3 regions of the Mesorhizobium sp. CA7 genome follow, and region 1 is predicted to be linked to each of the others. Evidence: predicted binding sites of a transcription regulator. Region 1 holds the regulator's gene; each other region holds the start of a gene.

Region 1 (5,102 bases):
ACCGGTTGCGTTCCGCACAGGAACCGCCGGATGCCCGTGCGCGCAGCGTAGCCCTGCTCGAACGCGAAAGGCCGGGCATGGCCCCACCAGCCGCTGAGCGGCTGGCGAATGTCGCGGTGATGGCGGCTCGCGGCGTAGATGAAGGCCGGTGAGCCCGGCCCGCCATTGAGATACTTGTAGGTGCAGCCAATGGCGAAATCGGCATTAGAGCCGTCGAGATCCACCGGCAGCGCACCCGCCGTGTGGCAGAGGTCCCACACGATCAGCGCACCGGCTTCATGAGCCTTGCGGGTGAGCGCCGCCATGTCGCGCAGCCGGCCGGATTTGTAGTTGACGTGGTTGACCAGGATGACCGCGACGCGATCGTCAACCAGTTCCTCAATCGTCGGGGCATCGGTGCCTTCGAGCCGCAGCACCGTGCCGGGCCGCGTCGATGCGACGCCTTCCGCCATGTAGAGGTCGGTCGGAAAGCTGTCGCCCTCGGCAACGATCACCGAACGCTCGGGCAGCATTGCAAGTGCCGCATGCAGGACCTTGTAGATATTGATCGAAGTCGTGTCGCAAACGACCGTCTGGCCGGGTTTCGCGCCGATCAGGCGCCCTAGCTGGTCACCCAACTCGATGGGCATATCGAACCAGCCGGCGGTGTTCCAGGCGCGGATGAGATCCCGCGCCCATTCCTGCCTCGCGGCAGTCTCGATCTCGCTGAAGGCGTCGATCGAAGCAGCGCCCAGCGAATTGCCGTCGAGGTATATGACGTCTTCCGGCAAGACGAAGCGATCGCGCATGGCGCGCAGCGGATCCGCGGCATCCATCGCCTCGACTTCGGCGAGATCAGGAATTCCCCTCATTGTGCTGCCGCCTCCATTTCGATCTGGCCAAGGGGGTTGTCTCACCACCGTCGGCGACAGGGCAAGAACCTTTGGTCCTATGTTAGCTGGTCCATAGACGGCGAAGACTGCGGATCGGAACTTCGCCAAGGTTGGCATTTTGGGTTCGTTTCGTTCACGGTGCCACGCGCTTACGGTAGAGCCGACGTGATCCCAACCACGGCTTCGTGATCGTGGCGGGTTGTATTTCAGCGTAAGGGGAACTCCAAAATCGAGCGAAATCAATGCCGCTGCCCCACGAGGGGCAGCCGGCCGTCACCGGATACGACATTGTTTCGGCAGCCTTAACAAATTCACTAAACTTTAAACGGTTGCGGAACACAACTGGAACAGATAGTGTTTGTTCTGGGTTTGTTTTTCTGATTCTGGTTTCAGAACCCGTGGGGGCCGCCGATGCTGACGCGCAAACAACATGAACTCCTGATGTTCATCCATGAACGCCTGAAGGAGAGCGGGATTCCTCCATCCTTCGATGAGATGAAGGAGGCGCTCGACCTTGCCTCCAAGTCCGGCATCCACCGGCTGATCACGGCGCTGGAAGAACGCGGCTTCATTCGCCGGCTGCCGAACCGGGCGCGCGCGCTGGAAGTGCTGCGCCTGCCCGACTCAATCGCGCCTGGCCTGAATGCCGCGAAGAAGTTTTCGCCGAGCGTCATCCAGGGCGGCCAAGGCAATCTCAGTCGCCAGGTCAAGCCGACGACGCCATCGCGCACTCCGACGCCAAGCAATGACGACGAGGCCGCGGCGGCCGTATCCATTCCGGTGATGGGCCGCATCGCCGCCGGCGTGCCGATTGACGCCATCCAGCACCAGACGCATTCGATCTCGGTGCCGCCGGACATGATCATGGGCGGCGAGCATTACGCGTTGGAGGTCAAGGGCGACTCGATGATCGAGGCCGGCATCTTCGATGGCGACACCGTCATCATCCGCAATGCCAACACCGCAAGCCCGGGCGAGATCGTGGTGGCGCTGGTCGACGATGAGGAGGCGACGCTTAAGCGTTTCCGCCGCAAGGGTGCCTCGATCGCGCTCGAGGCCGCCAACCCGGCCTATGAGACCCGGATCTTCGGACCGGACCGGGTCAAGGTTCAGGGCAAGCTCGTCGGACTTATTCGCCGCTACTGAGCAGAACTGCTCGCCGTCTTCGCCCGGACGACAATCTATTGGGCCGGTGCGGCGGCTGGTTTTTCCGGCTGCTTATAGGGCGCCAGTCCCCTCGCCTCGCGCGTGTATTTCCGCTGCTCGTGCCAGGGTCGGTATGGTTCTACGACCGCGTAGCGGACGGTTGGCCGCGCGGTTGCCGATTGCGGATCGAAGAAAACGGCGGCGCTGCCGTCGCGCGCCAGCTGCCGCTTGGTGACGACGAGCACACGCGGATCGCGGCAAGGGTTATAGGCCGTGGCGTCGTTGATGACGATGAGGTCGGCGAAGCCGCAGGCCGGCCGGGCGGTGTCGCGGGTCTCGGCGAGCGCGACGATCGCGCCGGAAGGATGCCGACCGATGCAGAGATCGCCGCTGCAATAGAAGGGCGAGCCGGGCGGCAGGTCGACGGGATCGGCAATGTCCAGCGTATCTTTGGCGAACCTTTCCGGGGGCACGATCTCCTCGGCTTTCAGCGCCCGTTTCCAGTTGTCGGTGGTGAACTCGTTGGAGCGTTCGCGATTGACGGCAAGCTCGCCGCCGCCGATCGGCATCGCCACCAGATGCGCATCCTCCGAGATAAGCACGTCCGGTGTGCGGACGTGCGAAATGGCCAGCAGCGCAGCGAGCGCGAAAGGTACGGCGGCAAGCCTCAGCCAGGTGGTAGCCATGGTCGCGATGACCAGCGCGACCGTCGCCAGCAGCACCGACTGGATCGAGATCAGCCCGACGGCGTCGACCGGTGAGCGCTCGGAAATCCATGCCGAAATGGTGATCATCGCCGTCAGGCCTTTGCCCATGACAAAGAGGAAGGGACCGTCTAAGCCGAAGGGCATGGCCAGCGCGCTCAGCACGGCGAACGGCATGACGACCAATGAGACGATCGGCATGACCGCCAGATTGGCCAGCAGGCTGAGCGGCGACACCCGCTGGAAGTGCCAGATGGCAAACAACAATGTCGCGCTGCCCGCGATGAGCGACGTCACGGCGGCGCCACCCGCTCCAATCGCCAGTTTTCGCGATAGGAACCCGAGAAACGAACGCTTTGCCGGCGGCGCGGTCGTTTTGCCGGCGCGATAGTCGGCAAAGCCGGCATAGGCGCCGACCAGGGCGGCGGTGGCAGCGAAGGACATCTGGAAGCTCGGGCCGACCACTTCATGCGGCGAGACCAGGATGACGGCGATGGCAGAGATCGCCAGGTTGCGCATGGTCAGCGCTGCGCGGTCGAAAAGCACGGCGACCAGCATCACGCCAAGCATGATGAAGCTTCGCTCGGCCGCCACCACGATGCCGGAGATCACGAGATAGGCGGCGATCGACGCCAGCGCGATGCCAGCGGCATATTTCTTCACCGGCCGGCGCGACGAGAAATCCGGAAACAGCGCGAAGGCGCCCCGTAGCAGGACCATGATCGTGCCGGCGACCAGCGCCATGTGCAGGCCGGAGATCGAAATGATGTGGTAGATGCCGGTCCGCCGCATCGACTCGTTGATTTGTTCCGGAATGCCGGCACGAACGCCGACGATCAGCGCCGCCGCGATCTCGCCCTCGGAACCCCCGATGCTGCTCCTGATGTGGTCGGCAATCCCCTCGCGAGCATTTTCTATGGCCGATGCCACGCGCGCGCCAAACGGCACTTCCGTTGCCGCAGTCGGGGTCGGCGCGACAAGTTTCGGATCGCCCAGGAAAAAGCCGCTGGCGCCGATGCCGGCAAAATAGCTGTCGAACGAAAAGTCGTAGCTGTCCGGCCTGACCGGACCTGTCGGCGGCAGCAGCTTGGCATAGCCGGTCAGCATCGACCCGGCTGTCATGCCGGACGGGATCCTGCGCGCCGACAGCCTGATGCGGTTCGGCGCGTAGCGCAGCTTCGGACGCTCCGTGGATATCAGATCTATGGTGAGCCGGACACGGCCGTTGGCCATCGCCTCGGCGGTGACGAGGCGGCCCGTCAGCCGTGTCTGGATTTCGGAACCCAGCATCGGGGTCGCCATCCGCCAGGTCTCCACCTTGGCCGCGAGAAAGCCCAAGGCGCAGAAAAACGCCGCCATGAAGACAAGGTGCGTTCTGTGCCGGGAACGCGAGACCGCCGCGCAGACCGCCATCAGGGCGACCGCCGCGAGCGGCCTGTAGAGGTCCGGCTCGGCGCTCAGCGAGAAGTAACAGATCACGCCGGCTGCCAGGAACACCGGCACCAGCAGAAAGCCGACGCCACGGTCGAGCTCGGTGGTGGCGGCGACCGCAACGCTTCGGCGCAGAGCAGGAAGCGAAACGCGGCCAAGCTGTCTGCGGATCCGGCCGTCGTTGGCTGTCGGCGATGCTGGCGGTAACATGCCGCCGCCAGTCGGCAGAAGCCCGGCTGGCGGACGCGGCGCCGGAAGCGAAAGCGGCGTTCCCTCTTCGGGCACGGCATGAGCAAACATCAGGCGTTCGCTGACGCCTGCTGTCGTTCCCCCGCCCTCCTCCGCGCCCCGGCCACGTCCAGCCATCGGGTCTGCCCCTTGCGCCCCAGACCGCCTATGCTACATGAACGCCGGTCGCGTGGAAGTCTGCGCGAAACATGCATTTTTCAGCGCTTCCTCGAGAGTTCCATGTCCGACAAGGTCGTCACCCGTTTTGCCCCCTCGCCCACAGGCTACCTGCATATCGGCGGGGCGCGCACGGCGCTGTTCAACTGGCTCTATGCCAAGCACACCGGCGGCACGATGCTGTTGCGCATCGAGGATACCGATCGCGAGCGCTCCACCGAAGCCGCCACGGCCGCCATTCTCGACGGGCTGACCTGGCTTGGCCTCTCCTGGGATGGCGAAGCCGTCTCGCAGTTCGAGCGCGCGCCGCGTCACCGCGAGGTGGCGGAGGAGCTCGTGCGCATGGGCAAGGCCTATTACAGCTACGAGACGCCGGCGGAGCTGGAGGCGATGCGCGAGGCCGCACGTGCCAAAGGCCTGCCGCCGCGTTACAACGGCCATTGGCGCGACCGCGGCCCCTCCGAGGCGCCGGCAGGCGTCAAGGGCGCGATCCGCATCAAGGCGCCGACCGAGGGCGTGACGATCGTCAACGACCGCGTGCAGG
Region 2 (5,102 bases), on a different contig from region 1:
GCTCGGCGCGCGCCGCGACCTTGTCGCGAGCGGGGCCGGTCAGCTGCTCGTCGGCAAGCAGAACCAGGCGCGGCTTCAGCGCCTCGTCGGCGGCGACCAGCGTGCCGATCGGCGCCCCGATCCAGCGCAGGACGCCGTCCGAGCCCAAAGCCAGGTCGCCATTGGCGCAGGCGGCAAAGCGCTCGGCGCGCGCCTCGAACTCGGCCGCGAGCGCCTTCTGGGCGGCGGTGCGCACCGCCTTGGCGTCCTCGCCGCCGGCGCTCTGGTCGGCGGTGAAGCGGAACCCCTGCAACTCGCCGACATGATGGCCTTCGACGAGGACGGTTCCGGAGGGGCTGATTTCGGCTTCAGGCATGGTATTTTCTCTAAGGCGCCGCATGAGGACGGAAGTCCTGCGGTCTACGAAGCGTTTCGTCAACCGCTCATGCAGCGCATCCGACAATCTGTCTTCGATTTCGCGCGTCTTTTCCTGCCAGTGTAGCTGATCGGCCAGCCAGCCCGGGCGGTTGGAGACGAAAGTCCAGGTGCGGATCTGCGCGATCCGGTGCGATAGCGTGTCGATATCGCCTTCCGTCGTGTCGGCGCGCCGCACTTGCTCGGCCATGTAATTCTCATCGACATGGCCGTGACGTGCAAGGTCCATATAGATCGAGGCGATAAGATCGGCATGCTGTGCCGGCGCGATCTTGCGATAGTCGGGGAGCGCGCAGGCTTCCCAAAGCAGCGCCACGCGCTCCTTGCCGGTGGCCAAATCGCGGATGTCGCCGTCGCGCGACAGCTGTTCCAGCGCCTGCGCGTCGACGGCCGGCAGCGCGCGGGTCAAGCCTTCGACCGGCGCATTGGCCTCGATCGAGCGCTTCAGCGCATCGAGGCTGGAAAAGTCGAAATCGGCGGTGCGCCACTGCAGCACCTTCACCGGATCGAAATCGTGTCCCTCGATCTTGGCGACCAGATCCTCGTCGAACGGGTCGACCTGGCCGGTGACGCCGAACGTTCCGTCGCGCAGGTGCCGGCCGGCGCGGCCGGCGATCTGGCCAAGCTCGGCGGCGGTCAGGTTGCGGTATTGATAGCCGTCGAACTTGCGGTTCTGAGCGAAGGCGACGTGATCGAGATCGAGGTTCAGGCCCATGCCGATGGCGTCGGTGGCGACGAGATAGTCGACATCGCCGGACTGGAAGATCTCCACCTGGGCATTTCGGGTGCGCGGGGAAAGAGCGCCGAGCACGACGGCAGCACCCCCCTGCTGGCGGCGGATCAGCTCGGCGATCGCATAGACCTCGTCGGCCGAGAAGGCGACGATCGCCGTGCGCCGCGGCAACCGGGTAAGCTTCTTCGAGCCGGCATAGGCAAGGTGCGAGAGCCGCGGCCGCGTCACCACCGACACACCCTTCAACAGGCGCTGCAGGATGCCATGCATGGTGGCCGCGCCCAGGAGCAGCGTCTCCTGGCGGCCGCGCAGATGCAGGATGCGATCGGTGAAGATATGGCCGCGTTCGAGATCGCCGGCGAGCTGCACCTCGTCGATGGCGACGAAGGCGGCGTCGGTCTCGCGCGGCATCGCCTCGACGGTGCAAACCGAATATCTTGCGCCGGCGGGCACGATCTTCTCCTCGCCGGTGATCAGCGCCACCTTGTGGGTGCCGACCTTCTCGCAGACGCGCGCATAGACCTCGCGGGCGAGCAGCCTCAGCGGTAGGCCGATGACACCGGTTTCATGCGCGACCATGCGCTCGATGGCGAGATGCGTCTTGCCGGTGTTGGTCGGGCCCAGTACGGCCGTCACGTCGCGGCCCGAAAGGATCAGCGGCTGGGAGTGTTTCGGCTGGATGTTCATCGGCTCGGAAATAAGGTTTCTGCCGCCCGTAGTCTGAAGCACGGCGCTGCCGCCGCGTGTGACAGGCGACACATAGGGACTTCGGGCGTGAAGCGAAAGCGGAATGTTCCCTCGCGAACAGGCTATGCCGGAGGGAGCAGCCAAAATCGGCCGCTTGTTAACAGCTGGAACGAGTCTGGAACGAATCAGCGACGAATCGGTGACTCGTTCTGATTCAGGGTTTGTTCACGGCTATATGTGGATTTTTTGACGGTGAGTCTCACCACATGCTGAATCTCCGAATTGGCCCAATTCCTGCTTGGCCTCGGCCGGATGCGAAGCGCCGTTAACCTTTGCCGGGGAACAGTCCCAGGCTGTTTGAGCCCACCAGGCAAACTTATGAAATTGTTGATCTTTCCTACCGGCGGTTAACCATTGCAGCGCCGATTGAAGCTCCAGCCGTTAACTTTCCGGCCAAAGCCGGAACGAATCGGCGACGAATCAGCGATCCGGCGGTTTTCCCGGTTTGTTCACCCCTAGATATGGTGTTATCCACAGCTTGCCCACCGAGGATTCACAGCTTGTCGCAGCGGTTATGCACAGAGCGTGGCTGCGGCCGTTAACTTTTGCGTGCCGAATTGAGGCAAGGTGTCGCGCCGGCCTGCCGGCGAACAAAAAAGGCGGCTCCGGTGCCGGAGCCGCCTTTGGCGGTAAATGGTGTCGGGCGACCTACTGGGGTGTCAGGCGAAATACTGGCCGCCATTGGCGGTGATGGTCGAGCCGGTGATGAAGCCGGCTTCGTCGGAAGCCAGGAAGACGACGCAGCGCGCGATCTCTTCCGGCTCGCCGAGGCGACCGACCGGGATCTGAGCGATGATCGACTCCCGTACTTTTTCCGGCACGGCCATGACCATGTCGGTGGCGATGTAGCCGGGGCAGACGACATTGACTGTGATGCCGGCGCGAGCCCCCTCTTGAGCCAGCGCCTTGGTGAAGCCGATATCGCCGGCTTTCGAGGCCGAATAATTGACCTGGCCCATCTGACCCTTCTGGCCGTTGATCGAGGAAATGGTGATGACGCGGCCGAACTTGCGGTCGCGCATGCCGCTCCACAAAGGATGCGTCATGTTGAAGACGCCGGACAGGTTGGTGTCGATCACTTCCTTCCACTGTGCGGGCGTCATCTTGTGGAACATGGTGTCGCGAGTAATGCCGGCATTGTTGACCAGCACGGAGACCGGGCCGAGATCGGCCTCCACCTGCTTGATGCCTGCGGCGCAGGCCTCGTAGTCGGCGACGGACCATTTGTAGACGGGGATACCTGTCTCGGCCTTGAATTTCTGGGCCGCCTCGTCATTGCCGGCATAGTTCGCCGCGACCGAATAGCCGGCGGTCTTCAAGGCGACCGATATCGCCGCGCCGATGCCGCGTGTTCCGCCCGTGACGATTGCTACTTTGGTCATGTGTGCTCCTCCCTGTTGATCGGAGGAGCGAATAGGGAGTAGCGAATAGCGAGTAGGGGATTGAAGCCTGCTGCGCCGACGCCGTTTTCCCTATTCGCTACTCCCTATTCGCTATTCGCTCAGTTCAGCGCTTCCACGCACATTGCAACGCCCATGCCGCCGCCGATGCACAGCGTAGCAAGGCCCTTCTTGGCGCCGCGGCGACGCATCTCGTAGACCAGCGTGTTGAAGACGCGGGCGCCCGAAGCGCCGATCGGATGGCCGATGGCGATGGCGCCGCCGTTGACGTTGACGATCGAGGGATCCCAGCCCATGCCCTTGTTGACGGCGCAGGCCTGCGCGGCGAACGCCTCGTTGGCCTCGACGAGGTCGAGGTCCTTGACCGACCAGCCGGCCTTCTCCAGCGCCCGCTTCGAAGCGGGAATAGGCCCCGTGCCCATGATTGCCGGATCGACGCCGGCGGTCGCCCAGGAGGCGATGCGCACCAGCGGGGTGATGCCGCGCCGCACGGCCTCGGCCTCGGTCATCAGCAGCGCGCCGGCGGCGCCGTCATTGATGCCCGACGCGTTGGCGGCGGTGACCGTGCCGTCCTTGTCGAAAGCAGGCTTCAGCTTGGTCATGGCGTCGAGCGTCGCGCCGTGCCGGATGTACTCGTCCTGGTCGACGACGGTGTCGCCCTTCTTGCCCTTGATGGTGAAGGCGACGATCTCGTCCTTGAACTTGCCGGCCTTCTGCGCAGCCTCCGCCTTGTTCTGCGACGCGAGCGCGAACTCGTCCTGGGTTTCGCGGGTGATCTGGAACTGGCGGGCGACGTTCTCGGCGGTGTTGCCCATATGGTAGCCATTGAAGGCATCCCACAGGCCGTCCTTGATCATGGTGTCGATCATCTTGTAGTCCCCCATCTTGACGCCGGCGCGCAGGTGCTCGGCATGCGGCGACATCGACATCGATTCCTGGCCGCCGGCAACGATCACCTTGGCGTCGCCGGTGGCGATCTGCTGCATGCCGAGCGCAATGGCGCGCAGGCCCGAGCCGCAAACCTGATTGAGGCCCCAGGCCGTGGTCTCCTTCGGCAGGCCGGCATTGATCGAGGCCTGGCGGGCTGGGTTCTGTCCCTGCGCGGCGGTCAGCACCTGGCCGAGGATGACCTCGTCGACTTCCGCCGCCTCGACGTTCGCGCGCGCCAGCAATTCCCTGATGACGACGGCGCCGAGCTCATGCGCCGGCGTGGCGGCGAAACTGCCGTTGAAGGATCCGACCGCGGTGCGAGCGGCGCTGGCGACGACGATGGAATTGGAAGCGGACATTTTCTTCTCCAGACTTCGAGGTGTCGTGTTCTAGGCTATCCTTGAAGACTTTCTTGCCGGTTCAGGCAGCCGAGTCAAACCGGAAATGGGCATGGCCGCGATGCGCGGCAAGCAGGGCGCGCGCCGGTTGTGGCAACATGACGTTGACCGCGCGGCGAATTTTGTCATGCCCTGCAGCATTAATTGATGCCGCAGTGCACAAACCGCTTGGAATTGTGAGGCTTTTGCGCGTATCCTCGATAAAGGGCGCAATCGTTACCGGCCGCTTACTCCTAGAGGTGCCGGTGTCCTGGGGAGGATACGGATGGCCGCAAAAGACGACCCGATCGTCATCAAGAAGTATGCCAATCGCCGGCTCTACAATACCGGCACGAGCACCTATGTGACGCTCGAGGACTTGGCCGAGATGGTCAAGAAGGGCGAGGAATTCACGGTCCAGGACGCAAAGACCGGTGACGACATCACGCACCCGGTGCTGACGCAGATCATCTTCGAGCTGGAGAACAAGGATGGGCAGAA
Region 3 (5,102 bases), 370 kb from region 1:
GCAGAGCGATGCAAACGGGGATGCGCATGGCCTTAATCCTTTGGCAGATCGAGGAAGTGGCCGGACGTGGCGGCAGCCACGGGACGGGCGGCGCTGCCGTCTGCCAGCGCCACCGGACGCTTTGACGCCGAGGCGTTCACTTCCTCGGTGTTGTTCAGGAAATAGTCGGCGGGACTTGCCGGCTGGGTGCCGTCGGTCGGCTCGACCATCTTCTTCGAGGGATCGACCGGCTTGACCAAGTAGGGCGTGACGATGATCACCAGATCGGTCTCGCGCCGCTGATAGGACTTCGAGGAAAACAGCGGGCCGAGCACCGGCAGCTTGCCGATCCCCGGTACCCGCGATGTCGTGATGTCGTTCTGCGACTGCAGGAGGCCGGCGATCATGAAGCTCTGGCCGTTCTTGAGGTCGACCGATGTCCTGGCGCGGCGCACGATGAAGGCCGGAATGGAAATGCCGCTGCTGACCTGGATGGAAGCGGACGGGTCGATCGAGGACACTTCCGGCGCGATGTCGAGGCTGACCAGCCCGTCCTTCAGCACCGTCGGCGTGAAATCGAGGCCGACGCCGTACTTCTTGTAGGTGACGCTGATCTTGCCATTGTCTTCGGAAACCGGGATCGGGAACTCGCCGCCGGCAAGGAAGCTCGCCGTCTGGCCCGAACGCGCGATCAGGTTCGGCTCCGCCAGCCGCCGCGCCAGACCGCGTTCCTCCAGCGCCTTGATGGCGATGTCGATGGAAACGCCGTTCGACAGCAAGCTGCCGATGATCTCGCCTGTTCCGGCCCCCGTCAGGTTTCCCCCATCCGGGTTCAGCACGACTTTGCGGTTGCCGATGCCATAGGCGAAATTGGCTGCGTATTTGGCGCCGAGATCCTGCCCCGCCTGGCGGTTGATCTCGACGAAGCGGACATTGAGCTGCACCTGCTGCGAGGACGAGATGTTGACCGAGTTGATGACTTCCTCATTGCCGGAAAAGCGCGACGCGATCTTGCTGGCTTTGTCGGCGGCGACAGCATCATCGGCTTCGCCCGACAGCACGACGCGCCCGTTTGCCGAGCCAACCTTGATCTTGGCGTCGGGCACGCTGGCGCGGATGGTGCTGGCCAACTGGTCGGTATCCAGCGTCACCTCGATGTCGATGGTGCCGACAAGCTGCTTGTTCTGGTCGAACAGGGCAATGCCGGTAGTACCCAGGTTGTTGCCCAGCACATAGAAGGATTTATCGGTCAGCGGGTTGACGTTGGCGATCTCCGGGTCGCCGATGACGATCTGGTAGAAGGCGGCGCTCGTCATGATCGTCTTCGGCTTGCCCTTGGCGACCTTGATCGAGGCGTTCTTGTTCGCCGAGACATAGACGACGTCATTGCCAGCCCTTGCCGGCGCGGCGACGCCAAGCACTGTCGCCGCCAGCGCAATCACGCCGAGAAGACGCCATCCCCCGGTCGTCCGAAATGCATCAAACCCGAACATCTTGCCCCGTCCCCGCCGGTCCCCACCGGCTATTGCTGCAGTTCCTGCGGCGGTTGCCGCGAAGGAACCTTGTATTCCTCGACCTTGTCGCCGCGCGTCACGATCACCGTCTTGAATTTCGGCTCGTCCTGGTCCTTCGTCACCGCATTGACGAGCGAGGCCGCGCTCGCCTGCGCATTTGTGGCAACCGAACCGCCGAAGGACGAGATGGTCGTCAGCCCGCTTTCGCTGGCGCTGGCGTCGGCGGCCGACCGCAGCGACAACGACAGCGTGCCGACGGTGCGGGCAAGCGCCACCTTCTGCGCCCCGTCGTTGGTCACCTCGATGGTCACCGAATTGGCGACTTGCGGCTCGGTCTTGCGTTCATCGGCGCCCTGTCCGACCGAGAGCACCTTGGCATCGGAGACAACGATCTCGGACGTAACGGTCGAGCCGGCAGCCCCTTGAGCATTCTTGGACACTTCCTGGATGTCCCCAGCATCGCGCGTCAGCACGACGTCGACGCGGTCTCCCGGCGTGATGAAGCCGCCGACGCCGGCGATCTCGTCGGTGCGGATGGTGACGGCCCGCATTCCCGCCGACAGCATATTGGAAAGCGTGGCGCGGCCGTTCGGTCCCGACAGCTTGGTGAGCAGCACCGGTTCGTTGACCTCGATCGGCGACAGCACGACCCGGCTGCCGTCCGCAAGCAGCTTGTCGATCGTCGGGAAAGCGCCCTGCGGCAGCGAATCCTGCGGCCACGGAATCTCGGCGAGTTGCGGCCGTCCAAGCTCCATGCCGTAGCGCAGCGGCGCGTGCGCCACCACGATGGTCTTGAACTCGACCTTGGGCTGCTGCGGCGCCACGACGACCTTGACCTCGGCCTGAGCCTTCGCCTGGCTCTTGACCCAGAAATCCGCCGCAAAGATCGAGATCGCGCCGAAAACGGCGGCGATGCCGATCATGGTTATGGCCTTGCCCCTCACAATGGAACCCCTGACGCCCGTGGTCTTTTGTTAGTTGGGTCTCACGCTAGGCGTTAATGTTAAAGAATCAGGAATCCCGCGACCCGCCGATCGCCCTATTTCGGCCGGCTTGGTTATCGAATGGTTTTGAAATAAGAGACAGTTTGAATCCCTGAACGGAACAGGAACTCGTTCGCCCGCCAAAAGCGTGGCAGTATCGAGGAATGATTCGCATTACCGGACGCTAGGCCCAGCATGGACGACAGCAACGACCTCTTCGGCAAGATGGAAAAGCCGGCACAGCCGGTGCGCGCGCCCTCACGGCCCGCCGATCCGCTAGTGCAGGCAGCGAAGCGTACGACCGCCACCCGCGACGGCAGCGAGGGCTACAGCGCCGCCGATATCGAGGTGCTGGAAGGGCTCGAGCCGGTGCGGCGCCGTCCGGGCATGTATATCGGCGGCACCGACGACAAGGCGATGCACCACCTGTTCGCCGAGGTCATCGACAATTCGATGGACGAAGCGGTGGCCGGCCACGCCACCTTCATCGACGTCGAGCTTTCCGCCGACGGCTTCCTGACCGTCACCGACAACGGCCGCGGCATCCCGGTCGATCCGCATCCGAAATTCAAGAAGCCGGCGCTCGAAGTCATCATGACCACGCTGCATTCGGGCGGCAAGTTCGACTCCAAGGTTTACGAGACCTCCGGCGGCTTGCACGGCGTCGGCGTCTCGGTCGTCAATGCGCTGTCCGACCACCTCGAGGTCGAGGTCGCGCGGGGTCGTCAGCTCTACCGGCAGCGTTTTTCGCGCGGCGTCCCGGTCAGTGGATTGGAGCATCTCGGCGAGGTCCACAACCGCCGCGGCACGAAGACCCGTTTCCATCCTGACGAGCAGATTTTCGGCAAGGGCGCCGCCTTCGAACCGGCGCGCCTTTACCGCATGACGCGCTCGAAGGCCTATCTGTTCGGCGGCGTCGAGATCCGCTGGACCTGCGATCCGTCGCTGATCAAGGACAAGGATCAGACGCCGGCAAAGGCCGAGTTCCATTTCCCCGGCGGCCTCAAGGACTATCTCAAGGCGACGCTGGGCGACGAATTCCAGGTCACGCGCGAGGTTTTCGCCGGGAAGAGCGACAAGCAGGGCGGCCACGGTTCGCTCGAATGGGCTGTGACCTGGTTCGGCGGCGACGGTTTCCTCAACTCCTATTGCAACACCATTCCGACCCCCGAAGGCGGCACGCATGAGGCCGGCTTCCGCAACGTGCTGACGCGCGGGTTGCGCGCTTACGCCGACCTCATCGGCAACAAGCGCGCTTCGATCATCACCACCGATGACGTGATGATCTCGGCCGCCGGCATGCTGTCGGTGTTCATCCGCGAGCCGGAATTCGTCGGCCAGACCAAGGACAGGCTGGCGACGATCGAGGCAATGCGCATCGTCGAAAACGCCCTTCGCGACCCGTTCGACCACTGGCTGGCAGACAATCCGCAGGAAGCCTCCAAGCTTCTGGACTGGGTCATCGCGCGCGCCGACGAACGCGTGCGGCGCCGCCAGGAAAAGGAAGTCTCCCGCAAAAGCGCGGTGCGCAAGCTGCGCCTTCCGGGCAAGCTTGCCGACTGCACGCAGAACGCCGCCGCCGGCGCCGAGATCTTTATCGTCGAGGGCGACTCGGCCGGCGGCTCGGCCAAGCAGGCGCGCGACCGCGCCAGCCAGGCAGTGCTGCCGCTGCGCGGCAAGATTCTCAATGTCGCCTCCGCCGGCAACGACAAGCTTGCCGCCAACCAGCAGATTTCCGATCTCATCCAGGCGCTCGGCTGCGGCACGCGTTCCAAATATCGCGACGAGGATCTGCGCTACGACCGCGTGATCATCATGACCGACGCCGACGTCGACGGCGCGCACATCGCTTCGTTGCTGATCACCTTCTTCTATCAGGAGATGCCGAACCTGATCCGCGGCGGCCATCTCTACATGGCCGTGCCGCCGCTCTATTCGATCCGGCAAGGCGGCAAGGTCGGCTATGCCCGCGACGACGCGCACAAGGACGAGTTGCTGCGCACCGAGTTCACCGGGCGCGGCAAGGTCGAGATCGGCCGCTTCAAGGGCCTGGGCGAGATGATGGCCTCACAGCTCAAGGAGACCACGATGGATCCGAGGAAGCGCACGCTTTTGAGGGTCGACGTGATCGACGCCGAGCAGGCCACCAGGGATGCCGTCGACGCGCTGATGGGCACCAAGCCCGAGGCGCGTTTCCGCTTCATCCAGGAGCGCGCCGAATTCGCCGAGACGGACGTGCTGGATATCTGAACGCCGTCCGGTCCATAACAGGCTCCGGCACGGAGAACCGGTGTGACCTGGACGCGGTTTAAAGAGCTTGTCGAGAGGCCCTTAAGCGGTCTGACGCAGCCGACCCGTTCGGACTGGATTTTTGCCCTACGCACGGTTTCGGCCGGACTGGTCGCGCTGCTTGCCGCCTATGCGCTGAAGCTCGATCATCCGCAATGGGCGATGATGACGGTGTTCATCGTCGCGCAGCCGGTCGCCGGCATGGTGCTGGCAAAGGGCTTCTACCGGCTGCTCGGCACGCTGGCCGGCGGTCTCGCCGCAGTCGGCATCACTTCACTGTTCGGCGCCGACCCGTGGCTGCTTGTCACCGTGCTAGCGCTCTGGATCGGCGTCTGCA

The links. The regulator LexA, encoded in region 1, represses DNA repair genes until DNA is damaged. The targets are predictions, from matches to a motif close to TGTTCNNNNTGTGTTCNG.
Region 2: a site for LexA is predicted at 2,000-2,017, ahead of LB552_RS18035 (helicase-related protein). Genes of this name have one in related genera too.
Region 3: a site for LexA is predicted at 2,589-2,606, ahead of parE (DNA topoisomerase IV subunit B). Genes of this name have one in related genera too.

What each region holds. Positions count from the first base shown of each region.
Region 1 covers NZ_JAIUHH010000001.1:108,727-113,828, forward strand. The annotation lists gene kynU (kynureninase) at 1-851, opposite strand, end outside; gene lexA (transcriptional repressor LexA) at 1,284-2,018, shown strand; gene LB552_RS00490 (ComEC/Rec2 family competence protein) at 2,054-4,363, opposite strand; gene gltX (glutamate--tRNA ligase) at 4,622-5,102, shown strand, end outside.
Region 2 covers NZ_JAIUHH010000009.1:166,252-171,353, forward strand. The annotation lists gene LB552_RS18035 (helicase-related protein) at 1-1,834, opposite strand, end outside; gene LB552_RS18040 (beta-ketoacyl-ACP reductase) at 2,554-3,276, opposite strand; gene LB552_RS18045 (acetyl-CoA C-acetyltransferase) at 3,396-4,583, opposite strand; gene phaR (polyhydroxyalkanoate synthesis repressor PhaR) at 4,888-5,102, shown strand, end outside.
Region 3 covers NZ_JAIUHH010000001.1:479,005-484,106, forward strand. The annotation lists gene LB552_RS02315 (hypothetical protein) at 1-28, opposite strand, end outside; gene LB552_RS02320 (type II and III secretion system protein family protein) at 33-1,472, opposite strand; gene cpaB (Flp pilus assembly protein CpaB) at 1,502-2,416, opposite strand; gene parE (DNA topoisomerase IV subunit B) at 2,672-4,726, shown strand; gene LB552_RS02335 (FUSC family protein) at 4,769-5,102, shown strand, end outside.